One region of the Pseudalkalibacillus sp. Hm43 genome, then DNA from elsewhere that is predicted to be linked to it. Evidence: riboswitches for the same ligand, from Rfam matches in the RefSeq annotation. Region 1 holds a riboswitch; the other holds the start of a gene.
What was found. A riboswitch is a leader RNA that binds a small molecule or an ion and turns the genes downstream of it on or off. The one in region 1 is predicted to bind cobalamin.

Region 1 (8,010 bases):
TGGTCGCTCTGCTCCGAGCTGGTTGACTCGGATGTTCGAGATGAACTTGATGTACGCATCGAGCTCAGAAGTCGAGATCCCAGGGAAGCGGTCACCGATAATGTATTTCCCCCATTTGATTTCAAGCTCTGCCGCTTTTTTGAAGGTTTTCTCCACAAAATGTGCTGCTTCCTTTTTATCCAAATCGAACTCTGCAACCACAGCTCCGTATATTTTCGTAAACAGGTTCACGTGCAGCTGTTCATCCCGATTGATGTAGTTGATCATCGTCGAGGTGGAGACCATCCTCTGATTCCTGGCCAGGTTATAGAAGAAGCTGAATCCCGAGTAGAAGTTCAGCCCCTCCAGCACAACATCGTAAACGATTGACTCCAGGAATGTTTCAGGAGTCGGATTGTTTACGAACGCTTCATAACCCTCCATGATGAACTCGTTCCGCTCCTTCAGAACCGCATCATGCTTCCAGTACTCGAAGATCTCATCCTGCTTCCCTTTATCAACTAGGCTCGACAATACATACGAGTACGATTGGTTATGGACGACCTCCTGAAAGGCGAGTACGGTCATCAATGCCGTCAGGCTCGAGTCCGTCAGGTAATTGGCTACCCGGTTCGCATAATCCGTCTGGATGCTGTCCAAAAAGGCAAGCAGCCCGATGATTTTGTTGAAGGCATCCTGCTCATCCCGAGCGAGTTCCGCATACTGTTTCCGATCGCCGGACATGTTGATCTCAAACGGCGTCCAGAAGTTCGAAAGCATCTGCTTATAGAGTGGATACGCCCATGAATAACGGACATCATCCCAGTTCAATACATTCGAGCTTTGCCCATTCAAAATGCCAGTCGAAGCGTTCGGCGCATCTGGTACATAAAGCTTCCTCTCTTTCAAAGTCTGATCAGCTTTCACAGGAATCACATCCTTCCACATCTTCATGGGAGGTCGAACGGACGTAATAAGTCGTTTTCAATCCTGATTTCCACGCTGACAGATGTAGGTCCAACAGTTCTTTCGCTTTCACTGTATTTTTTACATATAGATTGAACGAAATGGACTGATCGACATGGCGCTGCCGTGCCGCATTTTGGCGGATGCTCCATTTTTGGTCGATTTCATATGCACTTTTGTAAAACCAGGTCGTTTCAGGTGACAGATCAGGGGCAGTGACAGGAATTTTCGAGCTCTTTTTCTCTTCGGCATATTGCTTTTTGAAAATCGGGTCGATACTCGCTGTCGATCCGGCAATGATGCTTGTCGATGCGTTCGGTGCGACCGCCAGCAGCCAGCCGTTCCGAATTCCGCCTGCCTGAACTTTTTCCGCAAGCTCCGTCCATTCTTCGCCTTCGTAACCACGTTCTGAAAAATATCGCCCCGTTTCCCAATCACTGCCTGCAAACGTCGGATAGCTGCCCTTCTCTTCTGCTAACGTCTGACTCGCCTGGATGGTCAGGAAGTTGATTTTTTCATAAAGTTCATCGGCAAACGCAACCGCTTCTTCCGATTCCCAGCGGATCCCTTTTTTCGCGAGAAGATGATGCCAACCGAATGTACCGAGCCCAATCGCGCGGTATTTGTCATTCGTTAGGACCGCCTGTTTCACTTCAATTTTATCTTTATTCAACTCGATCACATTGTCGAGCATCCGGACCTGGATCGGAATCACCCGTTCCAGCGCATCTGCTTCTACGACTCGCGCAAGCGACAAGCTCGACAGGTTACAAACGACGAAATCACCCGGAGTTTTCGTGATGATGATCTTCCCGTCAGCGGTCACTTCTTCCTCAACCGTCGTGGCCGTTTGGTTTTGCGTAATTTCCGTACAAAGATTCGTACAATAGATGATGCCTTCATGGCGATTGTTGTTCAGCCGGTTGACCGTATCCTTGTAGAACATGAAAGGACCTCCGGTTTCGAGCTGGCTGATCATGATTCGCTTCATGATGTCGATCGCGGGCACTTTATCTTTCGAAAGAAGCGGATGATTGACGCATTCCTCATACCGCTCCCGGAAACTCCCTGCGCCTTCTTTTTCATCGTAAAAATCATCGAGCTCGAATCCCATCATCTTCTTCACTTCATGCGGATCGAACAGGTACCAATCTTCACGCGCTTCCACTTTTTCCATGAACAGATCCGGTAAGACGACACCTGTAAAAAGGTCGTGTGTCCGCTGACGCTCATCGCCATTGTTCAGCTTCGCGTCCAGGAAAGCGAAAATATCTTTTCCGAACACCGGGTAGTAGACCGCAATCGCTCCGTTCCGCTGCCCCAGTTGATCGACATTCACCGCGGTCGTATTGAGCTGCTTCATCCAGGCGATAACCCCTGATGACGTGTTTTTATACCCTTTGATATCGGAGCCTTTGCTGCGGATCTTCCCAAGATAAACGCCTATTCCGCCCCCAGCTTTACTGAGCATGGCGATGTCTGTGTTCGAGTCGTAAATGCCTCGCAGACTATCATCCACGGTATCAATGAAACACGAACTCAACTGGCCATGGGCCTTGCCCGCATTTGATAGAGTGGGGGTCGCGACCGTCATGTACAGGTTGGATAGCACCCAGTACGCTTCTTTTACCAGCTCTAATCTCTGTTCCTTCGTTTCTGGCATCATCAAGGTCATCGCAATGATCATCCACCGTTCTTGTGGGAGCTCGAATAGATTCCGCTCATGATCTCTTGCTAGATAACGATCGGCTAACATCCGGACGCCTGCATATGTAAGAAGGTGGTCTCTCTCTGGAGCGATGACTGCTTCTAATTCAGCGACCTCTTCTCTCGTATAATGGTTGAGGAGTTCCAGGTCGAAAATTCTCCGCTGCACGAGTTCATTGATCAGACCGTAAAAGTCTTGATAAGGGCCGCCTTGGAATCGGTTCATAGATGCTTCCTCATAGAGGGAATGCAGATAGATTCTGGCGCAAACATATGTCCAGTCGGGTTCTTGTTGAGTGATTCGCGCCAACCCTTCTAATAGGAGCAGATTAGTGTCAGGGTCTTTTTCTTTATCCGTCGATTGGATCGACACTTTACGGAACAGACCGTTTACATCCAATTGGGGAAATTCCTTTTGAAGTTGTTGTTTCAGTCGGCTTGTTGCTGACTTTCTTTTCACTTTTGTGATCATTCTTATTCCTCCTCTGTATATAAAAAAACCACTCGGAGGGAGTGGTTGAAACGGAGACGGAATGAATGACCGTATCATCAAACTCGTCGATTGAGGACGAGCATTGTTAGACATACGTCATATGTAACGCCTACGCTTCAACCCTCAATCCCCGAAGAATTGAAACACTCAAGCGGCAGGCAGGTCTACTGACTTATGCTTCATCCTACTAGGAACCTTCCCATATAAGCACCTATTGCTAGACTGACTTATACAGTGGTCACTTCCGTTCGTCCACAATTACAGTTGCGGGGACAGCTCTGGACTTACACCAGATTCCCTTTTAAGCCTCTAAATACATGGATAGAGGCACCCGACACTCGAATTCATCAATATATTGTGTTGTCCACTATAGAATCTCACTAAATATAGCACGTGTCAATAGGCAGTACCAGGTACGGATCAGAAACCCTTGCAGGGCAAGGGCTTTCTTTCAGTACCTGGTACCATAGGTCTTTTGAATTAAAAAACACTCGCCACGCGGGGTGGGAGTGTTTTTCTTCAAATCTCTTCTTCTCAGCCTATCCAATTGCTCTTACGATACGACCGTTTGTTTCTTCAAGTCATCGATATAGTTGAACGCTTCTTCAATTTCTTCTGTCGTATACTTCTGTTTCTGTTTGACGGTCTGAACCTTCTCTACGATTTCTTCCTTCGCCAAGTGGTCGAAATAAAGAATGGTAGAAATCAGTTCCAAGATGCGGGAAGGCTGCTCGTTCATCGATGTCACACAAGATTGAAGCGGCTCAAGCTCCAGATCATAGTGCTTCAAGAATTGCTCTCCTTGTTCCGTCAACACGTACCGATATTGGTAATATCCCGACACTTTCTCCTTCATCTCTTCCAAAAACCCTAAGTTACACAGTTCTTCGACTCGAAGCGTCAACTCTTCCGAATACGGCCCGTAGAAATGGAATTGATACTTCTCCCCGAATGGAAACTTCAGCTTCTTGGCAATGTAGACCATCTTCTGCAGCTTTTTACGACCTACTACTTCCCTCGCATAATTGAACAATGCAATCAACCGCGCATGATGCTCAAGCACGTTGAATCCCCTCCTAAAAATCTAATATCTCACTGATCTTTCTCTTTATATCTTGATCTTCTATCTGTTCGATTAAGTCTGATGGATAATACAATTTATGATCTGTCCGTTTCTTACCTGAAATCGCCTCGACTACCGTCGACTCTCTTGAGAGCTCTCGATACTCTCCTCTTTTCGTCAACAAATGGATCGGAAGCCGTTCTTCTTCTTCACCCGGACGGTAAAAGTCATACGGTAAGTCGGATGAAGAATCGACAATCAAGTAATAATCCGGGTCGATACCCGCTTTTACAAAGTACGTATACAGCTTGTGCCAATCTTCCATATGGACATTCGGATTGAACTCCATATACTTGAACAGACGACGGTTCAAAAACCGCTCGCACAAATCCCGAAGAATCGGATCGTCTTCTTCTTGCCATGCTTGGAAATAAAATTGAATGATGCCTTCGTCCAGTTTTATGTAATCATCAAGCTTGACTTCGCCTTTGAACAACGAAATGAAATGAAGCGGTTCAAGTTTGAACTTGTATCCTTCTTCATACAAGGACTTCGCACGGTTCAGAATCTTCGACAGGATGACCTCGGCACTTCGCGTCACCGGATGGAAATAGACTTGCCAATACATTTGATATCGGCTCATGATGTAATCTTCTACAGCATGCATGCCACTTTGTTTGATGACAACCTGATCTTCCTTCGGTCGCATCACCCGGAGAATCCTTTCAATATCGAATTGTCCATAACTCACACCTGTAAAATACGCATCCCTTAACAGATAATCCATGCGGTCCGCGTCAATCTGACTGGAAATCATACTGACAACGAGCTTATTCTCGTACGTCTTCGCAATGACTTCAGACACTTTTCTAGGAAAATCATCATCTACCCTTTTCAATACCTCGTTCACTTCGGTATCTCCAAGGATGATGGCTTGTGTAAAATCTTCATGATCGAGATCGAACACTTTTTCAAATGAATGGGAATAAGGGCCATGACCCACATCGTGGAGCAATGCTGCCGTCAAACAGAGGATCCTCTCTTCTCCATCCCAATGCGGTCGGTTTTGGAAAATCTCCGTAATCCGGCGAACGATTTCATATACACCAAGCGAATGGCTGAATCGGCTATGCTCAGCGCCATGAAACGTCAAGAAAGTCGTTCCGAGCTGTCGGATCCTTCTTAAACGTTGAAACTCTTTCGTTCCGATCAAGTCCCAAATGATACGATCACGTACGTGGATGTACCGATGGACAGGATCCTTGAATACCTTTTCTTCGTCTAATTGTTGCTGCATATAGCTCATTGCCTGGCTAGTTCCCCTTTCATCTCACTTTACGAATGTAAAACTTTTCAGCAAGGATGTGAATCGAGGTAGGTGAAAAGTTCAAGTGTAAAGTATGAGTGCAACTATGGCTCTACCTTCACCAAGGCTGGGCATCGCCAAGTTTTCTTTATCCGTATCCAGAAAAGTATCTATGCTTATTAGTACCACGAAAAACGAATGATTATGTTTTTTGATTCGACAATAGTTAATTATATATTCTTCAAAAGAAGAAAAAAACCTCTTGAAAAATCTTGGCCAGACTTTCCATTACTTCTACAGAGGGTTTCAGCTTGGAAAAAATATTTTCAAGATAAATAGACGAAATTCAGTACCTATCTTTTGGTCAGCAAAAAGGCTGTCATCTTTAGGTAAAGGATTCCACTTAGAGGCGCAAAATCAAAATTAAAAAAGACTCGTTTATTTGACGAGTCTTTTGTCTATACAGAATGGAACTTGCTTCTTATTCTATTAAAGCCCCTGGATAATTGAGTAAGCATGACTGATTCATAAATTTAACGGACATTGAGGCCCTTATTTCTATAAAACAGTCGTTTTCACTAAGCTTAACGGACATAGGAGACCTTATTTGCGGCAAAATCATCAAAAACAAGGTGCTTTTCAAAAAATAGCTTACCAGATGTCCGTTAGCACCCCGAAGTTAGCGTTTTTGACACAGATAACGGATCTCATGTCCGTTCAACTTGCCGAGACTCCTCGAAAATGAAAATTGCATTTTCTTCATGCGATGTAACACTGCTGAGGCTTTCCTTGTCCTGCGAGAACAGCGGGACAGGGAGAGCATTCACTTTTTAAAAGGATCTTCGACTAAGACCCACCACGTCCTGTGGTGAACGTCGAAGCCAGCACATCCTGTGCAAGTGAGTTGGCTCACCGCACGACCAGTGGAAAGCGAGCACCTGAAGCGGGATCAACTACTATAAAAGTTTGCGAAAACAGCAAAAAAAGAACTGACTCAACAATGAGTCAGCTCCTTACTGCATTTAAATATCCAAATCTGCTTGTGGTTGTTGTGGACCACCGTGCTTTTCTTCTGATTTCGCAACGATGACGGCACAAGATGCATCACCTGTGATGTTGACTGCAGTACGTGTCATATCAAGTAGTCGGTCGACACCAAGTACGAGTCCAATCGCTTCGACTGGAAGTCCGACTTGGTTCAATACCATGGCAAGCATGATCAGTCCGACCCCTGGAACACCTGCGGTACCGATACTCGCAAGAACTGCTGTCAATACGACAGTTACGAGGTCAGCCATAGATAGATCGATTGCATAAACTTGCGCGATGAAGACCGTCGCCACACCCTGCATGATCGCTGTACCATCCATGTTGATCGTTGCTCCGAGCGGCTGCACGAAACTGCTGACCTGTTTTGGCACATTCAAGTTTTCTTGTGCTGTTTTCATGGAAACAGGCAGTGTACCACTACTGCTGGACGTACTGAATGCCACGGACATTGCTGGCGCAAAGCCTTTGAAGAATGCAAGTGGATTCATTTTTCCAAGCGTAGAAACCGCTGTTCCGTAAGTCAAGACAGCATGAATCAAGAGTGCGAGTACGACGGTTCCGAAGTATAGTCCCATCGCTTGCAGCGCCTCGAGTCCGAAGCTTCCGACTGCAGAAGCAATCAATGCAAACGCACCATAAGGAGCTAAGATCATGACGATATTGACGAGATACATCAGAATTTCGTTACCTTCTTCAAGTAAACGATGCACCGCTTTCGTCTTCTCACCTAACACCGCAACTGCAAATCCTACGAAGATCGCAAATGCGATGATTTGAAGCATATCCCCTTTCGCCATCGCGTCAATCGGGTTGGTCGGGATGATGTTCAGAATCGTGTCCACCACTGGAGGTGCTTCAGCATCCTCCTCAAAATTGGCTTGCTCTGTATCAAATCCTCCACCTGCTCCAGGCTGGATGAGTGTCGCTAATGATAAAGCGATTACAAGTGCGATTGAAGTGGTCACCAAGAAATAACCAATCGTCTTTCCACCGATACGACCGAGCTTTTTAGGATCTCCGATACCAGCAGCTCCAAGCGCAATTGAGAAGAAGACAATCGGAACGACGAGCATCTTGATCAGATTCAAGAATAATTTTCCGACTGGACTGAAAATGTATTTATCCAGAACATCAAAAGCGTCAGCTGCAAAGATATTAAGTAATAGTCCGACAATAATACCTACAACTAAACCGATGATGATTTGTATGCTTAGCTTCATAGTTCTCCTCCTATTAATTCTACGATTTGAATTTGTCTATCGATTATTTTCTAATTGTTTAGGAAAATTGTCAAATGTAAATATAAAACATTTCGTATCTTTATACATTTTCACCCTGCTAAAGCACTGATATGTAAGCTATTGTAAGAATATCCCTTGCTAGAAACTAACAAGAAAACGCATTCTTTTATGCAAAATCTATACACTCTCGAGCAATGCGCGCATA
Region 2 (8,010 bases), 1.6 Mb from region 1:
ATGTGCTCTCCCCTTTTTTCACCGCCAATAAAAAACTCATTGTTCAACCATGTTGTCAAACAGTCCAAAAGTACAATATCTGTCTTTTGAAAATGCTTCGCTACAACTCGGATGTCTGTTGCTTGTTCAATGGTATTCCAGCTATCTAGTCGTCTGTCTTGTTGATGTCGTTGGATGCGTGATTCCATTTCTGGGTCGGTGGGAACCCCTGTTGCCACGTATTGAAGTTTACCAACAGAGTTCAGCGAAGCCTTCTGAGCCAATTTTTCTGCAAAGCGGCTTTTTCCACTTCGTACACCTCCACTGATGAAGACGATTTTCATCCTTATCCCCCTTCTCCTGATAAAACAAAAAGGAGCATTCACTCCTTTTTGTACATCCGTTTAATTGTCCATTCTTTTCCGATAATGCGCGATTGCTTCACTTGTACATGTGTAAACGGCCTGGCTGATCATTTTTCCTAATGGGGTGATGGTGCCTCCGAATTCGATCTCTTCTCCCTGCTGGGTAGAAGCGATTAAGATGCTGTCGGTTGCTGTCCCTGTGGCTAATGTCCCTGTAACCGGATCACGGACTTCCAGATCATGAAGTACCTTCGTTTTCACCTCTGTAGCGGTCATCATGCTTTGAATGAATGCTTCTTCGGTCATGCTCCCATTCACAAAAATCCAAGTATTGATTGTACCTGGCTGCAATTCCATCTCGTGGTGTCCACTCTTCGAAGCATCGATGGCATGTCCTACTCCAGCAGTAACGACGACGAACATGGAGAATCCTTCGCCATCCAAGAAGAGGTAAGAAAAATCCTCCAGATTGACTGCTGTCATCATCCCTACACAATCAGAGGGCTCATAACCGGTTTCTTTCAAATAATGCCGCATTTCCTCCCGATGGTCATTGCAATCGTAATCGAGTCCGACTCGACGATTGATGAACGTATCATGCCAACCCGTTCCGGAACCGATGACCCCGGAAGATAAGGTTTTCATGGGCTGAGGGGTTCGGATGACAATTCGTTCTTGGGTTCTATTCAACATCTCTGCATTGACTTTAAAAATGTGTCGGTCTTCCTGCTTTTCTGGAAGAAGCACCATTTGTGGTGCCGGGACCTTCGGGTGTGCCTGTTTCTTTATTTTCGTCCGGTAAACCGCCTGCACCCGATCTTCTCTTAACACTTCATTTGGTTTATGATGGATGTTCAGTTTGCCGTCTTCCATCAACAGCAATTGATCACAATATAATCCTGCAAGATTCAAGTCATGGAAGATGGAGATGACGGTCAATCCTTTTTCTCGTGTCCATGCTTTCAGCACATCCAATAATTCTTTCTGGTAAGACAGATCTAAATGGTTCGTCGGTTCATCAAGCAGGAGGATCTGAGGTTCTTGTGCAAGAGCTTGTGCGAGGAACACCCGTTGTTTTTCTCCTCCAGACAACGCTTGTATATCTTTGTTTTGAAAATGATGAATACCGGTTTGCTTCATGACAGATTGAACGATTGCTTCATCTTTGGGACTCCATGTTTGGAACCAACCTGATTGATGAGCATACCTTCCTAGCGCGACCGTATCTTTTACCGAATATGAAAAGCTCTGATTCGAATGCTGTGGTAGAACGGCTATGATTTTAGCCAATTCTTTCGCGGAGAAGGATTGTATCGGTTGATTCGCGATATCAACTGTACCTTTTTGGAAGGGTAAGATTCCGCTGATCATTTTCAACAACGTCGTCTTCCCACTTCCGTTGGGACCCAGTATACCGAACATTTCCCCATTGTTGACTCGAAATGATAGATCTTTGACGATCGGTACGCCAGCATATCCACCTGTCAGATTTTGAACGTTCAACATATTAACCACTTCTTTCTGATCTGCTCTTCATTAAGATCAGTGCAAAAACAGGCGCACCAATCAATGCAGTGATGACCCCGATCGGGAGTTCAGTCGGAGATATGATCGTCCGAGCAACAAGATCTGCTAAAATTAAGAAACCACTACCTGTCAAGATGGAAAGTGGCAGAAGATGCTTGTGGTCCGATCCCCATAACAATCTCGTCAGATGCGGAATAACAAGGCCGACGAATCCGATTGTTCCAGAAACAGCGACGGCAGCCCCAGTCAATATCGAACCTGCCGTCAGCACCGATAACTTTCTACGGTGAACATCTACACCGAGATGATGTGCCCGTTCTTCCCCAAAGGACATCGCGTTCAATTCTCTTGCATTGAAAAGGAGTATCCCAGCTCCTATGATCAAGAATGGCAGGATGATCTTGACATACACCCATCCACGCATGGATACACTGCCTAACAGCCATCCAATGATCTGTCTCAATTCATCTCCAGTAAGTGCAATCATCAATGAGATGACGGCGCTGAGAAAGGAACCGAATATGATACCCGTCAATATGATTGTTTCCACTCTCATGGATTTTTCAATTTTACGAGCAAAACTTAAAACAAGGACGATTGTCATAAACGATGAAACAATACTCAATAATGGTAATGTGAATGCTCCGACAAATGGTATGGATATTTGAAAAAACAACGTGACGACTGCTCCGACGGATGCACCGGAAGAGACTCCCAAAGTATACGGATCAGCTAACGGATTTCGGAGTAAGCCTTGAAAAGCGGCTCCTGCTATAGCAAGAGATGCGCCGACAAGGCTTGCCAGTATCACTCTTGGCAGCCGGACATTCAATACGATGTTCGTATGCATAGAATCAACTTGAGCTAAAGATATAAACGGAAAAATTTCATGACCTACAATGCGGATAATGCTTGAAATTGGTACATGCACGGTTCCGATTGAGATTCCGAGCACCATACTGATCAGTAGAAACAAGACGGAGCAAGCATAAGCGAGCAGTCTATTGTTCGCCAAACGCTTCCGGATAGACCGATTTTGCAAGCTCCTCTACTCCTTCAACCAATCTCGGACCTGACCGAGTGACCAGATCAGAGTGCACATCATATACCTGCTCCTCTTCAACAGCTGTCACATTGCTCCATCCTTCTCGTTGTAACACTTGTTGTTTTGGATTCTCTGTATAATAGCCATAGGTGGTAATAATGACATCTGGATTCTTATCAATGATCGTCTCTTGGTCGATTTTGGCCCATCCATCTATATCCTTTGAAACATTTTCTGCATTGATGATTTGGAGCATTTCATGCATGAACGTGTTTTTACCTGGTGTATAGATTTCCGGCTCTGGAGATACCTCGATGAACACAGATTTCTGATCTTCTATTTTCGCTACCTTCTTTTTAATGTCTTCCACTTTTGTTTTCATGTCTTCAATGATGGTATCGGCTTTGCTAGTTTCACCAGTTGCTTTACCGATCATTTCAATAGAGTCATAGACCTCTTCGAAATTTGCCGCTTCATTCACAACGATGACTGCGATGCCAGAATCACGTAGCTGTTGAATCGCATCAGATGCCATTTGGACACCAGATTCATGTGCGAGTACCAGGTCAGGATTCAAGGAGATGATTTTCTCCACATTCAGTTCTTGACCTCCAACCTTCTCTTTTTCACTTACCTCTTCAGGGTAGTTGTCATAGTCAGAAACCCCGACGATTTTTTTCCCTAAACCTAATTCATAAGCAACCTCTGTATTACTCGGTATGAGAGAGATGATGTTTTTTGGTTGGTCCTCAATCGTCACCTCTTGATCTGCGGCATCTTTAATCGTTACTGGAAAAGAAGCTTCATCTGTCTGTTCTGCAGTCTGATCGTTCGAAGAACCATTTTCAGATTGAGTTGGTTCATCATTACAGCCTGCCATTAAACCAAGGACGAGAAATAATGATAGAAAGATAGATAATACGTTTTTCATGAAGAATCCTCCTGAATGTTAGTGTAGTACGCTTTCATTTTCTGCAAAATAAAAAACATCTCCACGTAAGAACATGAAGATGTCGTATTGAACAAGTGATCGTGCAGAGCAATCAAATATCCGTGACACACCTCCCTATCCGCGTAGGTTTCAAGTGCTTGCAGAAATGGCAGGTCTCCTGGCTCATGGTCATTGTGGTCTACACCTTCCCGTACTTGACCGTACAGTGGCTAATCGCAGATTCACTCCCAATTACAGTGGCGGGACCGCGTTGGAATTACACCAACTTCCCTTTTAAGAGTTTGATGTTCTAACATCAAACTCACCAATTTCTTTATGTATGAAATTTTCCTAATATCGATTATACACCAGACTGATGGTTCAAAAGCAACCTTTTTTCGTAGATTGTGTAAAAATTTGATAGACGATGTCTACTATTCCTACAACTATTAATGAGCATTGTGAACGGTAAGAGAGTGATCTTTGAGTAAGGACCACCCTCCTAAGCACCTATACCAACCCATACTTGTTCCGATAATGACTCAATGCCATAAGTGGCCAAATATACCGGTAACTGTGGTAGTGGATGTAAAATCCAGCTGCCATCCCCTGACCTTTCGGGTATTGTTCGGTCCATCCTTCTTTATTGCCATTTCTGACTAGAAAATCGATGCCATTGTCTATCTTCGCATTTGGGACGTCTGATATCGAAATCAGAGCATCTAAAGCCCAGGCGGTCTGTGTCAACGTACTTTCTCCAAGGGGGATGTATTTTCGTTCAATATCACTATTGCAGGACTCCCCCCATCCGCCATCCTGGTTTTGTATGGAGTAAAGCCAATCGACGGCTCGCTTTACGGTCTTATCATCCTTACCTTTTCCACATGCAGCCATGCCGGTCAGAGCCGCCCAAGTCCCATAGATGTAACAGATGCCCCACCTCCCATACCAGGAACCATCTTCACGTTGGTTTTGTGCGAGCCATTTCAGCCCCTTTTTGATGGCGGGATGATTTCTATTCAATTGCGTATAGTTCCCTAGAAACTCTAACGTTCTCCCTGTCAAATCTGCAGTAGAGGGATCCAGGAGAAGGTATTCCGCTCCTTGAATGGGAGCAAGCGCCAACCATTTCTTATCAACCCCTCTTTCAAAAGCAGGCCACCCACCATCCTGATTCTGCATCGACAGTATCCATTTCAGGCCGCTCTTCCAATATTGCTGATAGGAGGGATTTTCGGACACTTGCGTTCGAATGGCACGTAGACTTGCGGTCGTATCATCTACATCTGGGTTGATTGTATTGATATTGGAAAAACCCCATCCTCCTGGAATGGTGTCTGGATTGTTCAACACCCAATCACCGAATTTGTATTGTTGACGGGTCAATAAATACTGATTCGCTTTTTGTATGGCTGGTATTGTGTAAGACAAACCAGCATCTTGTAGCGTATGACTGATCAAGGAAGTATTCCACACATCTGCAGTCGTATATTGCATATGGATGGTTCCATCCATATGATCCGCCATGCTGAAAATACCTCTACATGCGTTGATGATTAATGGATGATTTTTAGGATAACCGAGCGACAACAGAGCAAAGATCATGAAAAAGGTCGCACTGTAGTAGCTTAGGAGTGTTCCATCAGGTTCAATTCGTTTCAGCATATATTGTAAAGCCGCTTCGATGCTTTTTGCTTTCAGTTTCTCAGGTGTTTCTGATAATTTTTGTAATTGTTCATTGATTATTGTTAACATGCCACGCCATTCTCTCGTCTGAGATACACTCGTTCTCTTTTGTTCAGATGTATACAGATGCTTAAGATCTGGAGTATATGAAGTTGGCAATTGAAATTTCTTTTCCCTAAGAATCAACACGGGGGCAAGGTTCGCTCTCCCGAATACAGAAAAATCATAAAAATTTAATGGAGCTTTTAAGGGGAAAAGCATAATCTCAATCGGCATGGATACGATGGAAGACCAGTCATACTGTCCTGTAAGAGCGAGCAGGAATTTCGTAAATGTACCAGCATGCTCTATACCTCCCTCTCGTGTTATGAAGGATGAAGCCTTCTCCATATAGGGATCATCTTTCTTTACATAGCCTGAATAGAGTAAGGCATTATAGGCTTGAATAGTCGATGACAAGTCTCCATTCGGTTGGTCCTTGAACAGTTTCCACGATCCATCTCCCTCTTGCTTTCGGAGGAGTCTTTCCTTTAACGACTGAATGAAACCCTCCTCATGTATTCCCAAACTTCGTAATAAAATGATGGTATAGGCATCGGTCGCTATACCCGTTTCAAATGCATAATTCCAAGATCCATCTGAAGATTGATTGCTCAACAATTTGGCTACGATCCGTTCCATTTCTTGTTCAATGTTATCTACCAACGTCATCAACCTCCTTTCACCATCTTATTCAGAGGTTTGAGTGGACATCACACTTAGAGGAGGTGCAAATATGCATGATTCTCATTATATGGAGCTTGTACACTCCATCCAACAAGAGACCAAAGCATTGAACGTAAACAACGTAACCAGGACGATGGCTTACTTGGACTATTTTCGAAGGAACCCTGAAATTGACTGGTCTTTCCTTGCCCACATGGTCTCGAGAAATGCTGGTTGGAATATGACGGATCTGAAAGGAGAATTTCTTCCTAAGCTTCTTTCTGAAGAGGAAAGGACTCATTATTTCATGTGGCTTGAACGGGGAAATTGGTTGATTTTCCAGGATGCTTTTCCTCAGTTATTGCTTTATGAAGCTAGTAAGAGACAGCGAGCTCCTTTGTTTTCATTACTTCATCATTTTCATGTTTCACGTTTCATGGAAAAGAACTGGAATGACTTTTGGCGCGACGAGGATCAGTCCAAGTTGACCATCGCTCTGATCATCAATGAACAGAACTATATTGAAACAAGAATTATCCAGAATGAAGAATATAAAGTGAAGATCATGGACAAAACATCGTTTGCCCTCCAAGACCTGTTGAATCTCAACTACATTCTATTTCCCTATGAAGAAGGATCCAGTAGAGTTAATTTACTTGGTCGCATCGTTCACGATTTTACGTCCCTAGAGGAACGAATCAGCATCGGAAAATGTCTGTATGCGATTCTTTTCCAGTCTTCAGGTCACCTACAATCCGTACTCAACTGGGCTTTCAAACAAAATCATACGGCATCAAGAAAAGACTTCTGGCCACACCTCTTCCATGATGTGAAAGTTTCCTTGCCAGGTAGACTATTCAACCCACAAATCAAATCCTGCAACTTGAAAAAAGGTGTCCCGAAACTTTACAGTCCACAACTTCAATATGTATGGCCTGATGTGGACCATGAAGCTCCAATGATTCACGATTGGTACCAAGGAGCATTGCCGAATGACTTGTTTTCTCCAACACTTGGAGATGAGAGTAACAGTGTTAAAAAGAACTACTGCAGCTCACTGGAAAAACTCAGCCTTGCGGTATACACAAAGAAAGCGATATTTGAGCGTAGGTGAGGTTCAATTTAGTGTATCTTCTCTTCTTACGAGGGAAACGCCCCATAAAATGAGAGGAAACACAAATCCGAACAGAAATACGTAAATTTGCATCGTTTCGGTGAACTCAATGAGAAATGCCACATTTGGAAAAATATTATTTGCCAGTACGTACATAAGCAATCCTAGTGGCAAAGTCAGCACTTTATAATCCTTGATTTCGAGTGTCTGTGCGAGCCCTAGCGATACGACGTATGTTAAGATCGTCAGCTTCATGAAGACCGTTGTAAACCAAATGAATGCCACCATCGCTTCAACTCGTTGGAAGAATCCTCCCAGATTGATTTGTTTTGCAAGGTCATAACTTGAATATATGCTTTCTGTCGTCTCTTCTACTCCAGCAACCAGTATAGAAACTGATGAAACAAGTATAAGAAGAACGCCACCAACCATTGTGCCGATCAACATTCCATTCTTCGTTTTTTCAGGTCGGTTCACATACGGTATGATCATCATGAATACGATGAGTTCTAAAAAAGGAAATGTGAGAAAGGAAAAGCTTGCATGAAGGACCGGTTTGAGTCCGTTCTCTAACACAGGTTGTACCTTACGTATGTCGATTTGAGGAGCAATCGTGAACAATAAAACAAAATATAACAGAAGGACCCAGGGAAGAAAT

Region 2: another riboswitch for cobalamin. It lies ahead of ACXQIQ_RS02505 (ABC transporter substrate-binding protein); the one in region 1 lies ahead of ACXQIQ_RS13955 (ribonucleoside-diphosphate reductase subunit alpha).

Annotation. Positions count from the first base shown of each region.
Region 1 covers NZ_CM135129.1:2,631,633-2,639,642, reverse strand. Annotated here, with positions in the region: gene ACXQIQ_RS13960 (ribonucleotide-diphosphate reductase subunit beta) at 1-906, opposite strand, end outside; gene ACXQIQ_RS13955 (ribonucleoside-diphosphate reductase subunit alpha) at 896-3,124, opposite strand; cobalamin riboswitch at 3,286-3,495, opposite strand; gene ACXQIQ_RS13950 (YwgA family protein) at 3,699-4,208, opposite strand; gene ACXQIQ_RS13945 (HD domain-containing protein) at 4,222-5,514, opposite strand; gene ACXQIQ_RS13940 (dicarboxylate/amino acid:cation symporter) at 6,537-7,784, opposite strand.
Region 2 covers NZ_CM135129.1:483,702-491,711, forward strand. Annotated here, with positions in the region: gene ACXQIQ_RS02490 (bifunctional adenosylcobinamide kinase/adenosylcobinamide-phosphate guanylyltransferase) at 1-323, opposite strand, end outside; gene ACXQIQ_RS02495 (adenosylcobinamide amidohydrolase) at 384-1,850, opposite strand; gene ACXQIQ_RS02500 (FecCD family ABC transporter permease) at 1,852-2,913, opposite strand; gene ACXQIQ_RS02505 (ABC transporter substrate-binding protein) at 2,873-3,847, opposite strand; cobalamin riboswitch at 3,999-4,192, opposite strand; gene shc (squalene--hopene cyclase) at 4,358-6,238, opposite strand; gene ACXQIQ_RS02515 (DUF2515 family protein) at 6,309-7,352, shown strand; gene ACXQIQ_RS02520 (GerAB/ArcD/ProY family transporter) at 7,356-8,010, opposite strand, start outside.